Regions from separate parts of the Peribacillus sp. YIM B13472 genome, predicted to be linked through region 1. Evidence: riboswitches for the same ligand, from Rfam matches in the RefSeq annotation. Region 1 holds a riboswitch; each other region holds the start of a gene.
The links. A riboswitch is a leader RNA that binds a small molecule or an ion and turns the genes downstream of it on or off. The one in region 1 is predicted to bind S-adenosylmethionine.
Positions count from the first base shown of each region.

Region 2: another riboswitch for S-adenosylmethionine. It lies ahead of ACFX4I_RS21975 (5-methyltetrahydropteroyltriglutamate--homocysteine S-methyltransferase); the one in region 1 lies ahead of ACFX4I_RS22245 (YezD family protein).
Region 3: another riboswitch for S-adenosylmethionine. It lies ahead of mtnW (2,3-diketo-5-methylthiopentyl-1-phosphate enolase); the one in region 1 lies ahead of ACFX4I_RS22245 (YezD family protein).

Region 1 is NZ_JBHZPG010000038.1:27,398-37,253, reverse strand. Features, by position in the region: gene ACFX4I_RS22285 (sulfite exporter TauE/SafE family protein) at 1-508, opposite strand, end outside; gene ACFX4I_RS22280 (NAD(P)-binding protein) at 663-2,036, opposite strand; gene cobA (uroporphyrinogen-III C-methyltransferase) at 2,036-2,812, opposite strand; gene ACFX4I_RS22270 (DUF3906 family protein) at 2,832-3,047, opposite strand; gene ACFX4I_RS22265 (nitrite/sulfite reductase) at 3,068-4,693, opposite strand; gene cysC (adenylyl-sulfate kinase) at 4,710-5,309, opposite strand; gene sat (sulfate adenylyltransferase) at 5,353-6,501, opposite strand; gene ACFX4I_RS22250 (phosphoadenylyl-sulfate reductase) at 6,531-7,235, opposite strand; gene ACFX4I_RS22245 (YezD family protein) at 7,417-7,560, opposite strand; SAM riboswitch class I at 7,730-7,838, opposite strand; gene ssuE (NADPH-dependent FMN reductase) at 8,074-8,607, opposite strand; gene ACFX4I_RS22235 (TetR/AcrR family transcriptional regulator) at 8,817-9,404, opposite strand; gene ACFX4I_RS22230 (SDR family NAD(P)-dependent oxidoreductase) at 9,578-9,856, opposite strand, start outside.
Region 2 is NZ_JBHZPG010000037.1:29,873-36,467, reverse strand. Features, by position in the region: gene glpK (glycerol kinase GlpK) at 1-304, opposite strand, end outside; gene ACFX4I_RS21990 (MIP/aquaporin family protein) at 326-1,150, opposite strand; gene ACFX4I_RS21985 (glycerol-3-phosphate responsive antiterminator) at 1,376-1,918, opposite strand; gene ACFX4I_RS21980 (hypothetical protein) at 2,083-2,511, opposite strand; SAM riboswitch class I at 2,687-2,788, shown strand; gene ACFX4I_RS21975 (5-methyltetrahydropteroyltriglutamate--homocysteine S-methyltransferase) at 2,871-3,974, shown strand; gene ACFX4I_RS21970 (ArsR/SmtB family transcription factor) at 4,028-4,330, shown strand; gene ACFX4I_RS21965 (MFS transporter) at 4,483-5,658, shown strand; gene ACFX4I_RS21960 (hypothetical protein) at 5,761-6,285, opposite strand; gene ACFX4I_RS21955 (CaiB/BaiF CoA transferase family protein) at 6,519-6,595, opposite strand, start outside.
Region 3 is NZ_JBHZPG010000035.1:39,669-46,263, forward strand. Features, by position in the region: gene ACFX4I_RS21385 (carbon-nitrogen family hydrolase) at 1-736, opposite strand, end outside; gene ACFX4I_RS21390 (pyridoxal phosphate-dependent aminotransferase) at 836-2,008, shown strand; SAM riboswitch class I at 2,141-2,293, shown strand; gene mtnW (2,3-diketo-5-methylthiopentyl-1-phosphate enolase) at 2,398-3,630, shown strand; gene ACFX4I_RS21400 (2-hydroxy-3-keto-5-methylthiopentenyl-1-phosphate phosphatase) at 3,637-4,296, shown strand; gene ACFX4I_RS21405 (methylthioribulose 1-phosphate dehydratase) at 4,293-4,922, shown strand; gene ACFX4I_RS21410 (cupin domain-containing protein) at 4,947-5,480, shown strand; gene ACFX4I_RS21415 (CobW family GTP-binding protein) at 5,603-6,529, shown strand.

The sequences.
Region 1 (9,856 bases):
CTTTTTTTGACAACAAAACGGGCGTTGCAATCGGTCCCCAACCGCCTCCGCCTGTTGCATCACAAAAGCCTGCAAAAAGGCCTAACGGAATGGATTGTTTTGCGGTCAATGGCTTTACGGCTTCATTTTCCATTGACGGTTTAAAAATAAATAAAAAACGGAATAAAACGTATACGCCAAGGCCAAATAAAAATATGGCAATATACGGTTTAGCTAATTCGGCTGGCAGGTTGCTCAGGAAACATGCACCTACAAATGCACCAACTGAACCTGGAATGATCAAACGATAGACCATATTTTTATCCACGTTCCCAAACTTTATATGTGAAGCTCCGGATACTGCTGTGGTCACTACTTCCGATAAATGAACGGATGCTGATGCTACTGCAGGGGCAATCCCGAATGTCAGCAATAAGGACGTGGAACTCACTCCATACCCCATTCCAAGCGAACCATCGATTAATTGGGCTAAAAACCCGATAAAGGCCAAAACGATTAACTTTTTCATGACATTCCCCTTTTTTCATTAAAATAGAACCTATATAACATCGACCCGATGGAACCGATTGCTTGTATAAATCATTTAGATTTCCATTTAGACACAAAGAGGCACCTAACCAAAATGAAATGACATGTTGGTTAGGTGCCTTCAGTTTTTCTGATCAGCCCAATGATATATTTTCTTCGGTTTCTACTGGTAAAAGCCTAGCTAAAAAACGATATCTTTCTTTTAGGGAATATTTATAAATATCCTCTATTGAATCTTTCAGTAACTTAGATTTTTCCTCTTTTGAAAATGAACCATTTTTTATAATCATCCTTGCTTCAAAAAGGAATTCAAGATATTCTTCATATGATTCATCATATACTTTCCCTAGGTCATTCCGAATTTTTTTTGCGAGTGTTGGGCTTGCTCCATTGGTAGATACACTTATGGAAAGCATGCCTCTATTCAATGTAGCCGGAATATGAAAATTACCCAACTCATGATTACTAATAACGTTCACCAACTGACTTTTGGATGCATTCTCGTACACTCGTTCATTAACTTCAGTCGAATTTGTTGCAACGATGATTAAAAACGCATCTTTATAATCAGTTTCTTCCACTTCTTTAAGTAAAACTTGAATCTTACCTTCTTTCTCCAACAGTTGAAAACCTGTGCAAATCTCGGGGCTTACGACAGTCACTTCAGCACCAGCTTCCAATAAGGGACCCGCTTTAAAGTAACCTATTTTACCACCGCCGATGATGATACACTTTCTGTTCTCAATATTAAGCGTAATTGGATACATAAGCTCCCCCCCACTCACTTCATGAATTCGTTCCGATATCGCTTTTTCAATCTTTGGGTGATAACCTAGATATCGGCAAAGTATGAATTTCTGCTTCCCCTTTTTTTGAATCTTTTTTATACCATTTTCGATGGACTGCATTAAGAGACCGGTAAACAATAGGTAAGGAATGATAAATACTTGGTTTGTTCGAGATTCCTCTGCGAATTCCAATGCTTCTCCAAAGCTTGGTGTGGCAGCTGTCAAATAACACTCTTGCACACGGATTTTTGGAAGCCTGTTCCTTAGCAAATCGGCCAATCGAGACAAATCCCTTTTCACGTCGGGATCACTGCTGCCCCTTCCAACCAATAAAACCAAGGAATCCTCCGTAACCCTTACATTTGTTTCCTCCAACCGTTCCACTAAAATGTCAACCATTTTATCACTGACGCCAATCGGCCTTCCGTATTTCAAGTCAACGGCAGGATACCGTTCTTTCATTTTGTTCAATATGACTGGAATATCATGTTTTGCATGTACAGCTGTTAGCAATAGAACTGGAATGGCAATGATTCTCGTCGCACCTTTTTGTACGCATCGTTCGTAGGCCTCTTCAATCGTAGGAGTTTCCAATTCTAAGAAGCAATATTCCTGAATGGAATTTGGCTGTGCTTGCATACAAACTTTAATAAAATCAATGGCTTGGGCAGAAGCTTCTTTAACACGGCTGCCATGGCAAATATATAAAATGGCTTCCATTAAAATGCCTCATTCGCCAACAAATTTTCGGTTTGTTTTCCTTCAAACCATTTGATTTTTTCTCGTAAATTAACGACATCGCCCACGACTATCATGCAAGGATTCGAAATCTGTTCGTTATTGGCGGTTTCCACTACATTAGCCAAAGTACTGACAGCTGTTTTTTGCGTTTTTAATGTCCCCCAATGAATAAGGGCTACAGGAGTCTCTGGACTTTTCCCATGCTCCAAAAGTTTTCCTTGAATATATGGCAGATTTTTAACACCCATGTAAATGGCTAATGTATCGATTCCTTTTGCAAGGGATTCCCACTTGATATTATCCTCTTCATCCTTTTTCCGATGACCGGTAACAATTGCAAAAGATGAAGCATGGTCCCTATGTGTAACTGGAATTCCCGCATAAGCTGTAGCGGCGATTCCAGCCGTAATTCCTGGTACGATTTCAAAGCTCACGCCACTTTTGGCAAGGGCTTCCGCTTCCTCCCCGCCTCTCCCAAAGACGAATGGATCGCCGCCTTTCAAACGGGTGACTATTTTTCCCTTTTTTGCATATTTGACCAGGAACCGATTGATGGTATCCTGCTGCAATAAATGATAATCCGGCAGTTTACCGCAATTAATCAGCTCTACACCGTCTTTTGCATGATTCAATAGTTCTTTATTGACAAGTCGATCATATAAAATGACATCAGCTTCTTGAATGCATTTTAATCCTTTTAATGTAATTAAATCTGGATCTCCGGGACCGGCTCCTACTAGATATACTTTCCCCATTTATGCAACCTGCCTTCCCTTAGAGAATCGTTTCGAATTCCGATAAAACGAAACCTGCTCCATTTTTAATTTTCCTTTTTTCATATAATGAGATGTCATCCACTTCAGGCATTTTCAAATAATGCTTTTCCAGCTCGATATCAACAAGTTCAAACGCCTTTTCATCTGAATCGGCAACAATGATGACATGGATTGGTTTTTCCTTGATAGTGACTTCAAAACGGTATAGATTCATGGAATGCTTACCTTCCCCTATTAAACGGCCACTTCCGTTAATATATCATCAAGCTTACTTTGTAACTGCGATATCCCTACTCTTTCCACAAAATCTAGAAAGGTTTCTGATAGAAGTTTTGTTTCTTTGAAAAATAAGATCAGTTCTTTCAGAACATGATAGAGCTGTTCAGCTTCCACTTTTCCTTTTAGTTTTTCATTGAACTTACCGCCTTCATTCAGCGTTCCTCCGACGTATATCTCAAAAGCTTCGACCATCTTTTTGTCCTGGTTTTTCATTTTTATGCCTTGAAGCCCAATTTCGGCGATGGCTCTTTGACCGCAATTATTCGGACAACCGACCATATGCATCCTTACAGGTACATCGAGATCTATTTCCTTGTCCAATGATTCAGATATGGTCCTCATTCTTTTTTTTGTTTCAACGAGTGCCAGGTTGCAATACTCGATGCCTGTACAAGAAACGGAATAACCAATGAACTTTTTTGGTTGATATGGAAATCTTTCAAAGATTGATTCCTGTTTTAATTCCTCAAGTTTTGCATCCGGCACATTTGGAATGATAAGATTTTGAGAATTACAGTTTCGGATTTCACCATTTCCATATCTCTTTGCAAGTTCGGCAAACTCAATCACTTCGTCAGGATTTAGACGACCAACTGGTATATTGACTCCAACATAGTTCAGACCATCTTGTTTTTGTTTATGGATGCCGTAAAAATAGCCTGCATTCCATCCCTTCACCGCACTTTCACCCTTTTCAGGAAGCGGACCGGTGTACTCCAGCAATTTTTCCTTGAATTGTTCAGGACCCCAATCAGCGACAAGGAATTTCAAACGCGAGCGATGACGTTTTTCACGGTACCCAAAGTCACGGAATATCGTCGTGATTGCGGCCGCTACTTCGACTGTTTTTTCAGGTGAAATGAATAAGTCAAGTTCTTCTGCCAGCATCGGAACGGAGGATAGCCCACCGCCTACTTTCACGTGAAAACCAACTTCCGTTACTCCATCAATTACTTTAGTAGCTGGATTGAATGAAACACAGTTGATTTCAGCATTTGAAGCATTATGGATATTAGCACTTATGGACATTTTATATTTCCTAGGAAGGTTCGAATAGTCTTCGTTAAGGCGGAAATACTCAAATACATCATAAAGTACTTCGCGAGTATCAAAAAGTTCGTCAGGATCGATGCCTGCCAATGCATTACCGATGATATTACGTGTGATATCACCACATGCACCGGCCGTAGTCAGTCCAACCCTTTCCAAACGGTTTAAGATATCCGGGACTTGTTCGATGGTCAGCCAGTGGAATTGAATGGCTTGACGGGTTGTAATGTCATATACATCCCTCCCATAATCTTTAGCGATGTTAGCTAGAGTTATCTGTTGATCATAAGTCAGGATACCTCCGGGAATAACGACACGCATCATCCAGTAACCTGCTTCTTTTGGCCGTTGCAGGTATAGACCTGCCCACTTGAACATATCCCAATTCTCTTTAGGGATGGAATCAAAACCATTTGCAGCGTAATGTGGAATATCATCAAATATCTTCAATCCGTCTTTTTCCAATTTCCAGATCTCCGTTTTATTTTTAGCGATTAGTGGATTTTCCGACCAAAATTTCTCGTAAACCATTACATTTCCTCCTTGATTAGATCGCTTTCTTTGCTGTCAAATAGCCGATTACCTGTTCAACGCACTCTTCAATGCTGTATTGGTCGGATTCTAAAATGATTTCCGGTTGTTCAGGTTCTTCGTATGGAGAGTCGATTCCAGTAAAATCTTTAATGATTCCTTTACGCGCCTTGTCATAAAGACCTTTTGGATCACGCACTTCGCACTCTTCGATCGGACACTTTATGTATACTTCAATAAACTCCCCTTCATCGAGTAAATCACGTACAATCTGCCGATCTGCCCTGAAAGGTGATATGAAGGCGGTCAATACGAACTGCCCACTATCCACGAATAACTTGGAAACCTCACCGATTCGCCTAATATTCTCGGTTCGATCCTCTTCAGAAAAACCTAAATCTTTATTTAATCCATGGCGGATATTATCACCATCCAAAACATAACTTCGAATATTCCGATTATATAACTCTTTAGCGACCGCGTTCGCAATCGTAGATTTTCCGGAACCCGAGAGTCCTGTAAACCAAAGAACTGTGCTTTCATGCCCGTTCTGCTTCCGGCGGAGCTCCTTGGTCAATGACGTTTCATGCCAAGTGACATTCGTACTTTTACTCATATAATAATCCCCCTCTTCATGTGATCCTTCAATTTATGTCCAATCAGTTATAAACTTCATTCTTTTTTAGACCTTCGATCAACACCTCGATGACTTCTTTACGGCTAAAGGTAGCTGGAGGAATTTCTCCATTGCGCAACATTTCCCTTACCTTCGTTCCAGACAGGATGACATGGTCTTCCTTGCCATGCGGACAAGTTTTAGCGGAAGCCATATTGCCACATGCTTTACAGTAAAAACTATGTTCAAAGAATAATAGAGTGATCCCTAACTCATCTGCGTTAAAATTCCCAAATATTTTTTGGGCATCATATGTGCCATAATAATCGCCCACACCCGCATGATCACGTCCGACGATAAAATGGGTGCAACCATAATTTTTACGGACCATCGCATGGAAAATGGCTTCTCTTGGTCCTGCATAACGCATGGCAGCAGGGAAAACTGCAAGAGAGACGCGATCCTTAGGATAATATTTTTCAAGCAGCACTTTATAACTTTCCATTCTTACATCTGCCGGAATGTCATCGGATTTAGTGGCACCTACGAGAGGATTTAAGAATAAGCCGTCGACAATCTCCAATGCTGTCTTTTGAATGTATTCATGCGCACGGTGAACAGGGTTCCTCGTTTGGAATCCGACAACCGTTTCCCAGCCTTTTTCAGCAAAAGCTTTCCTTGTGTCGACCGGGTCCAAATAATGAGCTTGAAATAGCGGACGCTCTATTCTCTTGATTAACTTTATTTCCCCGCCGACATATACATCGCCGCGGTTATATAAATTTTTTACTCCAGGATGCTTCTCATCATCCGTTTGATATACTAATGTCGCTTCCAATTGCTTATCTGGAGTGTAAATATCGGAAACGGATAGAACCCCGTATGTTTCACCTTCATGAGTCAACGATACTTCTTCACCTATAGTAAGGGTTTTTGCAGTTTCTTCGGTCAAAGGCAGCGTAATCGGGATGCTCCATACATGCCCGCTGCTAAGCCTCATATCCTTGACCACTGTCTCATAGTCACTTTTTGTAAAGAATCCTTTAATCGGACTGTAGGCACCAGTGCCTATCAATTCAAGATCACTTAAAGCAATTTCATCGATTTCGATTGACTTTGTTATTTTACTAAAATCATATTTTGGTTCCCAAAGATCGATTAATGTTCCTCCGTGCGGTAGACTGATTGTCATGCTAATTTCCCCCTATGGTTTCTATTTATTTAAGATAAATGCAATCCGCATTCCGTTTTTTGAGCTCCTTGCCAACGGCCTGAGCGTAAATCATCTGCATTGAAGGCAGGTGCTGTACACGTTTTACATCCAATGCTCGGATATCCATTATCATGCAGGATATTATATGGAAGTCCATTTTTGTGGGCGTAGCGCCAAACATCTTTCCATGTCCAATGTATGAGTGGACATATTTTAACTGACTTGAACTTATTATCCTTATTGATATACTCGGTTTGAGCCCTTGTTTCGGATTGCTCCCTCCGCAGTCCCGAAAGCCAGGCTGTTGCCGTTGAAAGCACATCGGTAAGCGGAATGATTTTACGGATGTTACAGCACTTATTGGAATCACTAAGCCATAATTCATCCCCATATTCCGCTGCTTGTTCCTCAAGCGTCAAGGCAGGTTTCTTCATTTCGATCAAAAGCTTTGGATAGCGCTTTTTCACTTGCTCGATCAATTGGTAAGTCTCCTCAAAATGAACATCTGTATCAAGGAAAACAATTTTTGCCGAAGGGTTGACCTTCGCCAATAAATCCGTAAGCACGATGCCTTCAATACCAAAACTGCAAGCATAAATCAGTTTGTTTCCATAATGGTCATTCGCCCATTGCAGAACTTCCAAAGCACCTTTTGTTTCACTGTCTTCAGGAAATACAGGGAATTCCCCTGAATTGAAATTTTCATAGTTTATTAATCCAGCCAACTTTGTAGCCCCCTCTAAAAACTTGCTGTATCAGGTTAGAATAACTATTGATCAATACCCGTTTTAATCTTCCCCAGTTTATTTGATTCTAGGAAAAAGAGACGAATCCAACCAATACTCTCTTTATATCAGTTAAACCCGCCTCTAGTTTTTCTAGTCAGCAGATACCTTATTTAATTCTTAATTTTTCATTTCTTTCCATCTGAATGATTTTACCATCCTGGACAATAAGTGTAATGGATCCATATTTCATTGAATTAAGCATTTCTTGAAGTCTTTCAAATATTTCTTCAAGCTGATTCTCTTTTTCCAAACCAGTTCCTCCTTTAAGAAAATCCGCGAATATTTTATTTTCAACCTGATTAAAAAAATTTCTTAGATTTATATAATTCCATACAACCTTACATTGTTATGGTTGGCCTGAAATTTTTCCAAAAACAAAAATCTTCCCATGATGGAAAGATTCCAAGGTAAATATCATTACCTTATCTTCCAAAATGATCAACATTTTGTTGGAGGTAGCACCTTGCATCCATCATGCAGGTTGCTGGACTTCAAAGGGCCAATTCCCTCCGTCGCTCTGGATAAGTTTTATTATTTTAAATATTAACATATATTTAATCCTTGTCAATGGAGTTTTCTTATAAAATAACTTGGTTTAATATTATGGATGAACTGTTATTTTTATACACACTATTCAATTTATGATTTTATGTTCATATAAATACGAAAATAGACTCGTCTTTTTAGATAAAGTCTCCAAAAAAATGAGTCCATTTTCATTAATAAACCTATTATTGACGCCTGTAATTACTTGAAAAAATATTTAATTTCTTAACTGGATCGCTTCTACAAATTCTTGAACTTGACTCTGGACGCGATCAATTAAATGTGAATCATTAATCGGATTTTCTGAATTCTGTTTATCTATTTCCTTATCAACAAAATATATGCCCTGCAGCGGCTCGCCTTTTAATATTGAGATTAATGGTTTAAGCGCATAGTCAATCGCCAATAGATGCCTGTTACTTCCACCAATCATGATTGGCAGAACTGGCTTACCCTTAAAAGCACCTTCTGGCAGCAAATCAATCAAGGCTTTCAATACACCTGTATAAGAAGCCTTATAAACCGGTGAACCAATAATGATTCCTCTAGCTGCTTGAATTCTCTCTGAAAGTTTTAAGATATCTTCGCTATTATATTTCCCTTGAAATAAATCATCTGCTGAGAAATCCGTAATTGAGAAATAAGCTGTGGTAAATCCTTCTTGTTCGACTAATGATTGAATATGTTTTAGTGAAATGTCCGTTCTTGATGGAATAGCCGGACTTCCTGATAAAATTACGATATCGCTCATTTAATACCCCTCCAATGTTACATGATTTAAAGATGAAATCTTCGTAAAGCAATTCGTGCAGTATGCATTTATCGTAATAGTCTGAAAAATATAAGTCAAATCTTACACTCGGGTTTAATGAATCACCAGTTGACTTCATCGACTATGAATGAAATTAAAACGGTCATATTTACGGCTTGATGCTCATGCCCTTAAATATGACCGTTTCATTATGTATGAATTTGTTTACCATGAATACCATATACCAAAAGTTGTGCAATGCTCTTAATTCGTTCAGAAGTAAAATATGGCTCCTTTTTTTGTTGATGGATCTCATAATGTGTAGATAAAGCCAATGTGAAAGAAATGATCCCTACATTAAATAAAATAATATCAGAGATATATTGTATCTCTCCGCTATCTATTCTCTTCTGTATTTCAATATGCCTGGCATTTGGCTTGAAAATCTGATCTACATATTGCTTTGAAATATCTTGATCGAATTGTGTTTCCCTAAATAATATCGAAAACTGTTCTTTATTTTCAAGAATTTTTTTTATCATGGTAGTAACATGATTCTCCACTAGATCATCCGTGGATAGATGGCTAGTCCCATCTTCAGATTCCTCTTTTTCATTAGGGGTAATTGTAGCCAAAAGCAAATCTTTTTTGCTGTCAAAGTATTTGTAAATAGTAGCTTCGGAAACATTGCATGCAGAGGCAATTTCATTCGTTCTTGTCATGTCAAAACCTTTAGTGGCAAAAAGAGTCCGGGCTACATTTATGATTCGTTCTTTGGTTTGCTGCCCTTTTTTCAAAAATATCAACCTTCTTTTATAAAGATAAGACCGGTTTCACCCATCTATTTCCCATGATATATCCCTGGTATCAATCGGTCAATATTACCTTTGATCTATTAGAATTCAATATTCCCATATATCATAAATAGAAAACATCATCTGGTTGGGACGATGTTTTCTATTTATGAAAATCACTTAAAAGATGCATAGCCATCATCGACCATGACTACACTTCCATTGATCGCATCCGCTTCCTCTAACGATAATAGATAGACGGCATTTGCAATGGCTTCTGGCTTAATCAATTCACCGCGCATTTGACTTGCATTCAATTTATCGATGATTCCCATGTCTTTATAACCTTGTATGATTGGAGTGTCGACCCCGCCCGGCGCAATGCCCACAACGCGTATGCCATGAGCACCCAATTCCAAAGCTGCTGTCTGTGTCATCATTCTTACAGCACCTTT
Region 2 (6,595 bases), on a different contig from region 1:
ATACAATCGCATTATAGACAGGGGTACCTGTTTCCTTATCCCAAACGACTGCCGTTTCACGCTGATTGGTGATCCCGATCCCGGCAATTTGCTCTGGCTTTACACCGGATTCAGAGAGTACACCGGCAATGACCGCCAAGATCGATCCCCAAATCTCATTGGCGTTATGCTCGACCCAGCCCGGTTTAGGGAAATGCTGCGTGAATTCCTTTTGGGAGGAATGGACGATTTCCCCCTTTTCGTTAAATAAAATCGCCCGGGAACTCGTTGTTCCTTGATCTAATGATAAAATGTATTTTTCCATTGTGTATGCCCCTCCTTTTAATTAACTGGCAATATTTCTGCTTTCCAATTCATGTGACTGTTTTTTACCAAATGCATAGGCTAATATCAATAGTACCAGGCTTGCACCCAAAACAGACCAAAATCCTGCTGTTATTTCTCCCATAAAGAATGCTTTATAACAAACGGCACCAAGTGAACCCCCAATAATCGGTCCAACGACCGGAATCCATGAATAGCCCCAATTCGAATTGCCTTTACCCGGTATCGGCAGCAAAAAGTGAGCGATGCGCGGTCCCAGATCGCGGGCAGGGTTAATCGCGTATCCTGTCGTTCCCCCAAGTGACATCCCGATCACGACAATCAATAACCCGACTGCGAATGGGTTTAGACCCTCTGTAAAATTATTGGCACCTATAAATAATAAACCAAGAATAAGGATGAAAGTTCCAATCATCTCACTTAATAGATTTGAAAATGTGTGCGGGATCGCAGGTGATGTCGCGAACACACCAAGCTTCGCTCCTGGATCATCCGTAGCTTTCCAGTGTGGCAAATAGTGCAGGAATACTAGAGTTGCTCCAAGGATTGCACCAATCATTTGGGCCACGATGTAACCGGGCACATCACTCCAAGGAAATTCCCCAATAATGGCAAACCCTACTGTGACCGCCGGGTTTAAATGCGCCCCGCTTATGGAACCCACTGCAAAAACACCCATGGTAACAGCCAATCCCCACGCAATCGTGATAACGATCCAGCCGGCATCTTTTGCATAGGATCCCTTTAAGGATGAACCAGCCCCAATGCCCGCTCCGAATAAAACTAATATCATCGTACCTAACACTTCTCCCCAAAATGGAGTCATGAATAAAACCCCTCCCCTGATAAATTTTTAAACCTTGCCAACAAATAAAAGGAGACCCACAGCAGAACTATCTTCATAAAAAAAATTATGAATAGATCTGTTGTGAATCTCCTAGTCTCCGTCACATATATTAACTTGTACTGTAAAATATACTAGTTTATGAAAACGCTGTCAATATTTTGTGAAAAATTAATCCTATTTTTCTGTATTTTTTTAGTTCCCCTATTAAACGATATCCCATAATTCAGTTTTGGAAGTGGTAATTGACGATGCTCCTGCATCAAGGGCGTTCAGGACTTCATCCGAAGTACGTATGAGGCCGCCTGCAAAAATCGGTGTCTGCAATCGTTCCTTCACTTCTTTTATCATCCATGGCATAGCGCCCGGCAATACTTCGATATAATCCGGCTTGGTTTTCTGCACCAGCTTATAACTTTTCTCAAGCGCATGTGAATCTATTAAAAAGATTCGCTGGATGGCAATGACCCCCTTTTGCTTCGCCTTCAATATAACGCTTGATTTAGTCGAAATCAGCCCATATGGATTATATTCCTGACAAATGAATTCTGTCGCGTACTCATCACTTCTTATGCCATGGATCAAATCGACATGATAAATCATTTTCTTATTATGCTGCTTTGCCATCATACTTACGTTTTTCAATTGTGATATATGCAAATCAAGAAACACACCTATTTCATAGGAACTTTCTAAAAATCTTTCGAAATCCTTCATGCTTGCTGACGCAGGCAAAATCTTCTGATCCATCATTATCCTCCTCATTCCCAGAAAAACTCAAAACTTCAAGTCATTTAGTATATTTTAAAGAGCTTGATTTATCAAACACATTTTTTCATGACCAATGTCACCATAACACTATCATACATGGCACACCCTTTATAGTTTTCGGCTAAGGATGTATGTAACCTCCATCATAAAGTAAGTTTCATTTTCAATGCGCCTTCGACGAGTTCATACGATTTAATTGTGCCAACGGGAATTTTTCTCACGATGTTCCAAGCATTAACATTCATTTTGATCGTTCTTTTTTCAAATTCAAAAAATGGCGGTCTGTTAAATATCCTTTGGTTGATGAAATTCCTGTCAATTGGTTCCATTTCCACTAATTCAAATAAAATCGTTCTTTTTTCCACATGAACCGGTTTTAATGTAATCCGGAAAGCTACGTTTTTCTTAAACATCATTTTCTTCACTTCCATCGTTCCGGAAAGCACTATATGCTTTGGCGTAATCTCGACTTTAATATCTTGACCATATGATTTCATTCTTAAGATTTTCTCTATCATGGCTGCAGTTACCGTTATCGGTATGCCATTTTTGAATGGACTGAATGTACTCACCCTTGCATTCCCCTCCTGCCGCTCCTACTGAACGTCGGTTATAGCATATGCCGGGTTCCCTGATGTAGTTAACATTTCAACCCATATTAATAATCGGTATATTCTAAATCTTCCACCTTCAACACTTGACCTTTATAAAAACTACCTGTATAGTCATAATTAATTTAATAGACAACTCTTATCCAGAGAGGTGGAGGGACTGGCCCTTTGATGCCTCAGCAACAGACTATTTATGTACTGTGCTAATTCCAGAAGTGTAAAAACTTGAAGATAAGAAGAGTATATCGCTTTGCTGCCAACACCTCTTCTTATTTTCAAGAAGAGGTTTTTTATTTTTAAAAGGAAAGAAGGAATGCAACATGTCAATCACATTAACGAAAGCACCATTCAGGGCCGATCACGTAGGAAGTTTATTAAGACCAGAACGTTTACATATTGCCAGAAAGCAATTTAAGGAAGGTACCATTTCAGCAGAGCGGCTTCGTGAAGTTGAAACCGAAGAAATCAATCGGATTGTCAATAAACAAATTGAAGTTGGATTAGAGGCAGTGACGGATGGTGAGTTCAGACGAACATGGTGGCACTTTGACTTCCTCGAACATTTAAATGGCATCGAGGGATATGTTACTGAAAAAGGTCTCACATTCGATGGTGTGGAAACAGAGAGATATAACGTTCGCAATACCGGGAAGGTTTCATTCAATCCCGAACATCCCTTCATTCGTGATTTCATTGAATTGAACAAAATCGTGAACGGACGTGCCGTTGCCAAGCAAACGATTCCCAGTCCGAATCAATTATTTGCTGTAGGCATTCATAATGAAGACATCTACCCTGATATTGAAGACTATGCTAATGATATCATCAAAGCGTATCAGCATGCTTTGAAGGCCTTTTATGAAGCAGGTGTGCGTTATCTTCAATTGGATGATGTATATATTGCCAGGCTTTCAGCTCCAGATTTCCAGTTCAAAGATGGAAAATATACGAGGGAACAGTTAATCGATCTTGCACTTCGTGTAATTAATGGCGCATTGGAAGGCAAACCAGAGGACCTTGTCGTCACTACCCACCTGTGTCGTGGAAACTACCAGTCGACTTGGGCGTTTGAAGGAAGCTATGCCCGTATCGCCCCAACATTATTGGCAAAAGAAAAAGTGGATGGATTCTTCTTGGAATATGACGATCAACGCTCAGGGGATTTCAAACCACTGGAATACATTCCAAATGGCGGTGCACGGGTCGTACTGGGTGTCGTCACTTCAAAAAATGGAGAAATCGAAGACAAGGAAGCTGTTAAGGCACGCATTAAAGAAGCCTCGCACTTCGTTCCTCTCGAACAATTATGTTTAAGCCCGCAATGCGGCTTCGCCTCCACCCATCACGGCAACAAGCTGACCGAAGAACAGCAATGGGAAAAGCTGAAATTCGTCGCTGATGTAGCAAAAGAAGTATGGGAATGATTTTTTTTTATTAATCATTTGACATATCGATAATTCTCGATATAATGAAATGTATGAAAACAATCGAGATATTTAAAGCATTATCCAACGAATCCAGGTTGCAAATCTTACAATGGCTCAAAGCGCCTGAACTCCACTTCACCCCTCATGAGGGAATAGATATGAAGGAAACCGGCGTTTGTGTAAGTCAGATTACGGAAAAATTAAACATGACCCAATCCACGGCCTCTCAATACCTCTCGATGCTCCTTAGAGCAGGATTGATTAAAACGGAGCGGATAGGAAAGTTTACGTATTACAAACGAGATGAAGATGCCATCTCAAAAATTACTGATTTCTTGAAAGAAGAAGTATGAAAGTGAACCTGATCCGTACCTTAGAGGGTTGGGTTCATTTTTTTCCTAACAGTTCGATATTTCGCGATATGTTTATTTTTTTATCCATACATATCAACATATTGCGATATGTCTTTATATAAAATTGATCATTAATGAGGAGTGAATCTATTTTGCTTAATACATGGAAAATTTACATGTTGGCGATTATCAGTTTTTTAGTAGGAACATCCGAATTCATCATATCCGGGATTTTGGATAAGATTGCGCATTCTCTTGGAGTGACCCTCGCTGCCGCAGGACAGCTCATTACAATTTTCTCCCTTGTCTACGCAATCGGCACACCCATTCTTATGGCCTTGACAGCAAGTTTAGACAGACGAAAATTAATGTTGTATTCCCTTGGACTATTTGTAGTGGCCAATCTGCTTGCCTTTCTATTACCAGGCTTTGGACCGTTTCTATTTGCACGCATAATCATGGCACTTGGTGCAGGATTGGTTGTAGTCACCGCTCTGAATATTGCCGCTAAGCTTGCTCCGCCAGATAAACAAGCAAGTTCTATTGCGACAGTTGTCATGGGGTTTACAGCTTCCCTTATCATTGGCGTACCTCTCGGAAGAATCATGACGGATGCATTCGGGTGGAAATCCGTCTTTGGCGGAATCGCCCTATTCGGCCTGATTGCCATGATCGTTTTATTCTTTACCATTCCTCCTATCAAAGGGGATAAACCAGTACCACTTCTCCAGCAGCTGGCCCTTCTTAAAAAAAGGAAAGTTGCCCTTGGATTATCGATAACCTTTTTCTGGCTTGGCGGATACTCGATAGCTTATACCTATCTATCCCCTTACCTGCTATCCGTATCGGGGATAAGTGACTCTCTACTTAGCACGGCTTTGCTTATATTCGGTATCGCAAGCCTGATCGGATCAAAGTTTGGCGGATATAGTACGGATCGATGGGGTGTATCATATACACTAATTGGCGGTATGGCGCTGCATATTGTGATGATCATCATGTTATCCATCGTTACGAATTCATTGTTGGGCGTTTTGACAATCCTTACATTATGGTCGTTCGCAGCATGGTCATCAGGGCCGACACAGCAATATCATTTAGCAACCCTTGAGCCTGAATCATCAGGAGTCATGCTCGGTCTGAATCAGTCGATAATGCAATTGGCCATGGCGGCCGGTGCTGGAATTGGCGGTGTTGCTGTAGAACAAGTATCACTTGCTTCCATAACCTGGATCGGTGCAACAGGGGTTGCCATTGCCATGGTCATTGTTCTGGTCCCTTCAAGTTCATCGTCAAGCAGTAAAATAGCACAGTCCATAAAATCCTAGACCGTTATATAAACATTCATCATAAGGCTAGATTTTTAGCCTTATGATAAATCCTAAATCCGAAAGCAACAAAAAAAGAACGGCCACCAGCACGTCCCCTTTTTACTTGCAGCTATCTTCATCATCCATTTTCTTCACAAATATATCATCCGTCACCCTATCTTCCAGCTTGTTCCTCAAGGCCAATTCCGCAGCCTTCCCATCACTGGGCGACCCGTCCGAGAAATACATCGGAAACAAGGAGAAAAACAAAACATAAAAAGAAAAATAGATGAATTGATACCAGATCACCGAGCTGTCCAGGATATTCTGATACACTAAGCTATAGATGATCAGCATGCTGATTAAATTAAAGATAGCCCCCCCTAAATATATCAGCGTATTCGTCAATCGATTATCATGTTTCAATCCCTTGAACTCGCAAGTCCCATTCCAAAAATAATATTTCCTCACCTCTATGTTCCGAAAAGCAAAAAGTTTATTACCACAACCGATCAAGATTTTCTTTTCTGATCCCCCAAAGATCGTAACAAAGAAAATATGCCCGCTCAAATGTATCAGAGTAACGATCGGCATGATCAAAAAAAAGGAAAATAGAAATTTAATGATATCAGAGAGACCAAACATGTTTAATCAATCCTCCTTACCAGAGCAATTTTCTCAAAAACCCTTTTACCAGGATGTTACTCTGATACCCTGTCCAAAATAGTTATAACTAGCAAATTTTCACAGTAGTAATATGTTGCTTTCCACAAGTGATAAGAGGATAATTTGTTCTCCTTCTGCTTAATTCGACCTTCAAAAAACAGGCTATCCCCTTCCAAAAAAACTCGGAAAAGTGATAGCCTTTACATCTTTATTTAGCGATTGGGGGTGTGAAGAATTTCTGGGTTGTTTTGTCCTGGCCTCAAGCCTGCATGTTTATATTCAGGGGTGA
Region 3 (6,595 bases), on a different contig from region 1:
GGGCTTCTGTAACTTTATTGAAGTCCAAGGTGCCTGTCAAGAGTTCGTTTCCTTCTCCGGCTTCACTAATGATATTCCCCCATGGATCAATAATCAAGGAATGACCAGCAAATATATTATTGACATCCGAACCTGAACGATTAACGGCTACAACATAGGCTTGGTTCTCGATGGCACGGCTAATCAATAAGGCTCTCCAGTGATCGAGTCTCGGCTTTGGCCATTCCGCCGTTACGAATAGAACTTCGGCGCCTTGAACGGTATGGGCTCGCTGCCATTCAGGGAAACGGATGTCATAACAAACGAATCCAGCACATATTTTTTCATCAAGAGTGAATAAACCATCTTTTTCTCCTGGCTGCAGGAAATGATGTTCATCCATTAACTGAAATAAGTGAAGCTTATCATATTCTTTAATGAGATTCCCATGTTTATCGATGATAATCATGGTGTTATAGATTCCCTTGCTTGTTTTTTTCGCGATGGAACCGCCTATGATGTGAATCTGGTGTTTCTGTGCCTGTGTTTTAAAAAATTCAATCGTTTTTTCTGCCTCGTGATCAGCAATCTCATTTAACCTGGTCAAGTCGTATCCTGTTGTCCAAAGCTCCGGTAAAATGACGATATCGGGTTCTGACCGTGCTGCTTTTTCCATCCATTGTTCTGCAACCTGAAAATTGATATCTGGTTGCCCGAAGGCTATATCCATTTGAATACAAGCTATTTTCCACTTCATCGTTTAAAACCCCCACATGTAAAAAATGCTTTACAAGACTATGATAAACATATATCATTTGTGACTAGAATTTCAAGAAATTTCAGAGAAGGTGTATAAATGGTGCAATTCGAAAAATCCGGCCAGCTTCAGGACCTGCCCAAGCAGTTTTTTGCTTCACTAGTAGCAAAAGTCAATGCGATCACGGAGCAAGGACATGATGTCATTAATTTAGGCCAGGGAAACCCTGATCAGCCGACGCCAGAACATATCGTGAAAAGTTTGCAGGCTGCCGCTGAAAAAACGATTAATCATAAATATTCGCCATTCCGGGGACATCAATATTTAAAAGATGCTGCCGTCGTCTTTTATGAACGAGAATACGGTGTCAAGCTGGATCCGAATAGTGAAGTGGCGATTCTCTTCGGGGGGAAGGCAGGTCTTGTCGAACTGCCGCAGTGTTTATTGAATCCAGGTGATACGATCCTTGTTCCAGATCCCGGCTATCCGGATTATCTTTCCGGAGTTGTTTTAGCCCAGGCAAAGACCGAACTCATGCCCTTGACAGAAGAAAATGATTTTCTTCCGAAATACAATGACATACATAAAGAAGTACTTGATAAAGCCAAAATGATGTTCTTGAACTATCCGAATAATCCCACAGGTGCTTCTGCAACGGAAAGTTTCTTTGATGAAACCGTCTCCTTCGCAAAAGAGCATTCCATTTGTGTGGTCCACGATTTCGCTTATGGTGCGATCGGATTCGACGGAAAAAAACCGATAAGCTTTCTCCAGGCGAAGGGAGCGAAGGATGTAGGAATAGAAATATACACACTATCGAAAACATACAATATGGCAGGGTGGAGAGTCGGCTTCGCAGTGGGGAATAAGAGTGTAATAGAAGCTCTAGAACTATTACAAGACCATCTTTATGTGAGTCTTTTCCCGGCGATACAGGAAGCTGCGGCAAGCGCTTTGCTTGACTCGCAGAGCTGTGTAGAGCAGTTAGTGCAGATGTACGAGGGACGAAGAAATGTTTTCATTGAGGGATTGAGGGCAATCGGCTGGGATGTCAAAGCGCCTGCGGCATCGTTTTTTGCCTGGCTCAAGGTGCCTAAAGGCTTTACGTCAGAGAGTTTTGCAGACTATTTATTAACGCATGCCCACGTAGCTGTTGCCGCAGGGAATGGATTCGGTGAATTTGGCGAAGGTTACGTCAGGGTAGGGCTGCTGACTTCGGAAGAACGGCTTGAAGAGGCAGTGGAACGAATACGTTCATTAAACTTATTTTAACGATGGAATGAGGTATCCGATTTATTCACCGTTAAATAGTTAAAACTTATTGACAAAGTAGGGATTACCTGTCAGAATACAAAATAAATTCTTAATCTTTCGATACTTGAATGCAATTTATATATCAGCGTTTTCTTATTTTGAGCAGGTGGAGGGACTAGCCCTATGAAGCCCAGCAACCGACCGTAATTCCATTGTAAAATGGGGCGGAATTCTTCGCCGGATTTTCTTTAAATCCACAAGGCACGGTGCTAATTCTTGCAGCCAATGGCTGGGAGATAAGAAGATGGCTTTTTAAAGCCTCTTCTTTATGAAGGGGCTTTTGCCATTTTAGACCATTTCAGGTTAATGACATCGAGAGTTTACTAACGTGTTATAGGAGTGATCAGATGAGCGAGATAGTCGCTACTTATTTAATTCATGACTTCAATGGAAATCATGAGAAAAAAGCAGAGAGCATTGCCTTAGGTTTGACTGTCGGGACTTGGACGGACCTGCCACATTTGGTCCAGAAACAACTGGAAAAACATAAGGGGCGCGTCGTATCGGTGACACGCCTTTCTGAAGAAGAGAGTGCAAACAGCTACTTTAATCGTAAAGTATACCGTTCGCTTATTAAAATTGCCTATCCGGCGGGGAATTTCTCCATTGATTTACCTGCAATCCTCACGACGGTCTTCGGCAAACTTTCATTGGACGGAGAAATAAAACTTATCGACCTGGATTTTGTCGGTGATATTCAAACAGCTTTTCCCGGGCCGCAATTTGGCATTGGAGGCATAAGGGAAAAGATTGGCGTATTTAACCGGCCCCTGGTGATGAGCATCTTTAAAGGTGTATTAGGAAGGGACTTGACATTCCATAATGAGCAACTAAGGCAACAAGCTTTGGGAGGTGTCGACCTAGTTAAAGATGATGAGATCCTCTTCGACCAGGAACTGACTCCATTTTTCGATAGAATAAAAACGGGAAAAAGAATATTGAATGAAGTCCATGAAACCACTGGCCACCGAACTTTATATGCTGTCAATCTATCAGGGAAAACATTTGAATTACTGGATAAGGCAGAGCAGGCGGCTGAAGCAGGGGCAGATGCTTTATTGTTCAACGTTCATACATATGGTTTGGATGTATTGCAGGCCTTGAGTGAACATGATCGTATCAAGCTGCCGATCATGGCGCATCCCGCATATAGCGGGGCATTGGCATCTTCATCATTTTATGGGATCGGCTATCCATTATTGCTTGGTAAATTAGTAAGGTTATCAGGTGCGGATTTATCCTTGTTCCCATCCCCTTATGGAAATGTCGCACTGGAAAAAAAGGAGACCTTGGCGATTGCTGAAGCTCTGACAAAAGATGAACTTTCATGGAAAAAAGCCTTCCCTGTTCCTTCTGCAGGCATTCATCCAGGCATGGTTCCGGACCTAATCAAGGATTTTGGGCTCGATAGCGTGATTAATGCAGGGGGGGGAATTCACGGGCACCCTGACGGAGCAGAGGGCGGGGCCAAGGCTTTCCGTTCTGCTGTGGAAGCCGTTCTAGCAGGAAAGGACCTATCTGAAGCGGCGGCTGAGGAAGAAACACTAAAAAAAGCTCTTGTGTTATGGGGAGGCCTATAAGAAATAATGAAACCGATCATCTTTTGTGATTTTGACGGAACGATCACCAACACGGATAATATCATTTCCATCATGAAAAAATTTGCTCCTCCTGAATGGGAAGCGTTGAAAGACGGTGTCCTTCAGCAAAAAATCAGTATATCTTCAGGAGTTGGGGATATGTTTTCACTGCTTGATAGTGGCATGAAGGATGACATCATCCAATATGTAAGAAAGACGGCCGGCATTCGTCCAGGGTTTTATGAATTCGTTGAGTATACGAAACAAGCCAACATCCCTTTATATATAGTAAGCGGGGGCATGGATTTTTTCATTGCACCGCTTTTAAATGATATCTTGCCAACAGAGTCCGTTTATTGCAACCATGCATTTTTTGATAAGGAAAAGATTTATATTGAGTGGCCACATGCTTGTGATGATCAATGTAATAATGATTGCGGTTGCTGCAAGCCATCCATTATGAGGGAAATAGCGGGTGAGGAAGATTTTAAATTCGTTATTGGAGATTCAGTAACGGATTTTGAAGCGGCAAAACAGGCCGATTTTGTCATAGCCCGTGACATACTGCTTGAAAAATGCGATAGGGAAGGAATTCCACATCAAGGATTTGAAACATTTTTTGATGTAATTGACATTTTAAAGAGGCAGGAGGCGGTTAAAGCGTGAACAATCATTCTAAAGAATGGCGGGAGTTGGCAGATATTAAAGCTGAACTGGCCGAAAGGGATTGGTTTATGGGAACAAGCGGTAACTTGTCCATCCGCGAGCCCAAAAGCCCTTTCTTTTATATTACGGCAAGCGGTAAGGATAAAAGGAAGCAAACGGATTCGGACTTTTTACTGGTGGATTTAAAAGGAAAACCAGTTGAAGAAACGAACCTAAGACCATCGGCCGAAACTTTACTACATACAGCCATTTATCGGAAAACCAATGCAAACTGTGTACTTCATGTCCATACTGTTGAAAATAATGTGATATCAGAATTGTACGGAGATGAAGGCCAGGTTTCCTTTTGTAATCATGAAATCATTAAAGCGACCGGTCGGTGGGAGGAAGATTCGGAGCTTCGGATTCCAATCATATATAACCACGCTGACATCCCGCTGTTATCCGATAAGTTCAAGCCACATGTCGAAGAAGACTCTGGCGCCGTGCTGATCCGCAATCATGGCATTACGGTTTGGGGTAAAAGCGGACTCGAAGCAAAAAGAATACTTGAAGCTTGCGAATTTTTATTTCAATACCAACTGTTGCTTAATCAACAAAAGGCGTTTGCAGGTTCTTTAAGGTAAACACTCGAAGAGGAGGAATGAATGATGGCGACGGTAAGATTCCATGAAACAAACGAGGTTATTGAAAACGGTGAACAGGTAAAAGGATTTTTAGAAACACAAGGGGTTATTTATGAGCAATGGGACATTTCTAAATTACCGGCCCATCTTGTGGAAAAATACGATCTAACAGATGCTGACAAGGAGGAAATCCTTGTAACATTCCAATCAGAGATAGCGGAAATTTCTGAAAGAAGAGGCTATAAAGCGCATGATATCATCACATTATCAGATGCAAATCCGAACTTGGATCAAATGCTTGAAAACTTTAAGCAGGAACACCACCATGAAGATGATGAAGTGCGTTTCATAGCAGGAGGTACGAGTATCTTTGCCATTGAAGGCAATGATAAACAGTGGTTTGATGTACGTCTTAATCCAGGAGATCTTATTAGTGTACCAGAATCAACAAGACATTATTTCACGCTCGCAGAAGATAGGAAAACTGTTGCTGTCCGTATTTTCGTTACAGCGGCAGGATGGGTGCCGATTTACGAAAAAGACGAAGTTCAAGCATAAACCAATTGAAAAACCAGCTTACGGGCTGGTTTTTTTATGTGGATCCGGCAAGTGCTTTAGTAAGATAAGTATGATAAAATTTAACGGAATCGAATTTAACCGGATCATAGGAGCAGATAAGAATGAAAACAACCGAAGTGTACATATTGGGCGGCTTTCTCGGCAGCGGGAAAACGACGCTTCTTCGAAATATTTTAAAACAGGAAAGTGAAGCGGGTAGAAAAGTGGCCGTGCTTTTAAATGAGCTCGGCAGTGTATCGGTTGACAGCGGACTCATTGGTGATGGAGTGCCTCTTAAGGAGTTGTTTGACGGGTGCATTTGCTGCACAATTCAAGATAAACTGGAGGTTCAGCTTCATGAATTACTAACGGAAAATGAACTGGATGCGGTTTATATAGAAACGACGGGCGCAGCTCATCCAGTTGAAGTATTGGATGGAATCATGTCGCCGATCTTCGCCAAAAGGCTGGAGTATAAAGGGATTATCACTGTCGTCGATTTATTAAGGTGGCGTGATCGGGAGGAACTGTCTCCGCAGCTTCGACAGTTGCTTGCCGAGCAAATCCACCATGCCGATTTCATATTATTGAATAAAGCGGATTTAGTTAGTGAGATGGAGGCCGCACAGCTGATTTATACGATACAGGCGCTGAATCCGGATGCTGTATGTTTATTGACGGAGTATGCAGCCGTATCCTTGACATCATTGCAGCAGATGCAAAGAAAACGGCATAATGGCCATCAAAAGCTTGATGTACATGACCATTTGCATTTAACTGCAGTCGTTCATACATTTGAAGGTGCCGTGGTACAAACCGACTTTGAAGAGTGGCTTAGGGCTTTGCCGGAAACGGTCTATCGGATGAAAGGATACATTTCCTTTACACATTCACAATACCCCCATTTGTTCCAATACTCCTACGGAATGCCGTTGTATATGAATGAAATGATGAAAATGCCATTGAATATCGTCATAATCGGGGAAAAGTTGGATAAGGAAATGTTGATCGGTCAGTTGAAAGCTTTGGAATTGAAAGCGGCCCGATAAACGTTTACCGCCCATTTAAGAAGGGAAACATAAAAAAGAGACTTTCTTATCAAGGAGGCGGTATTA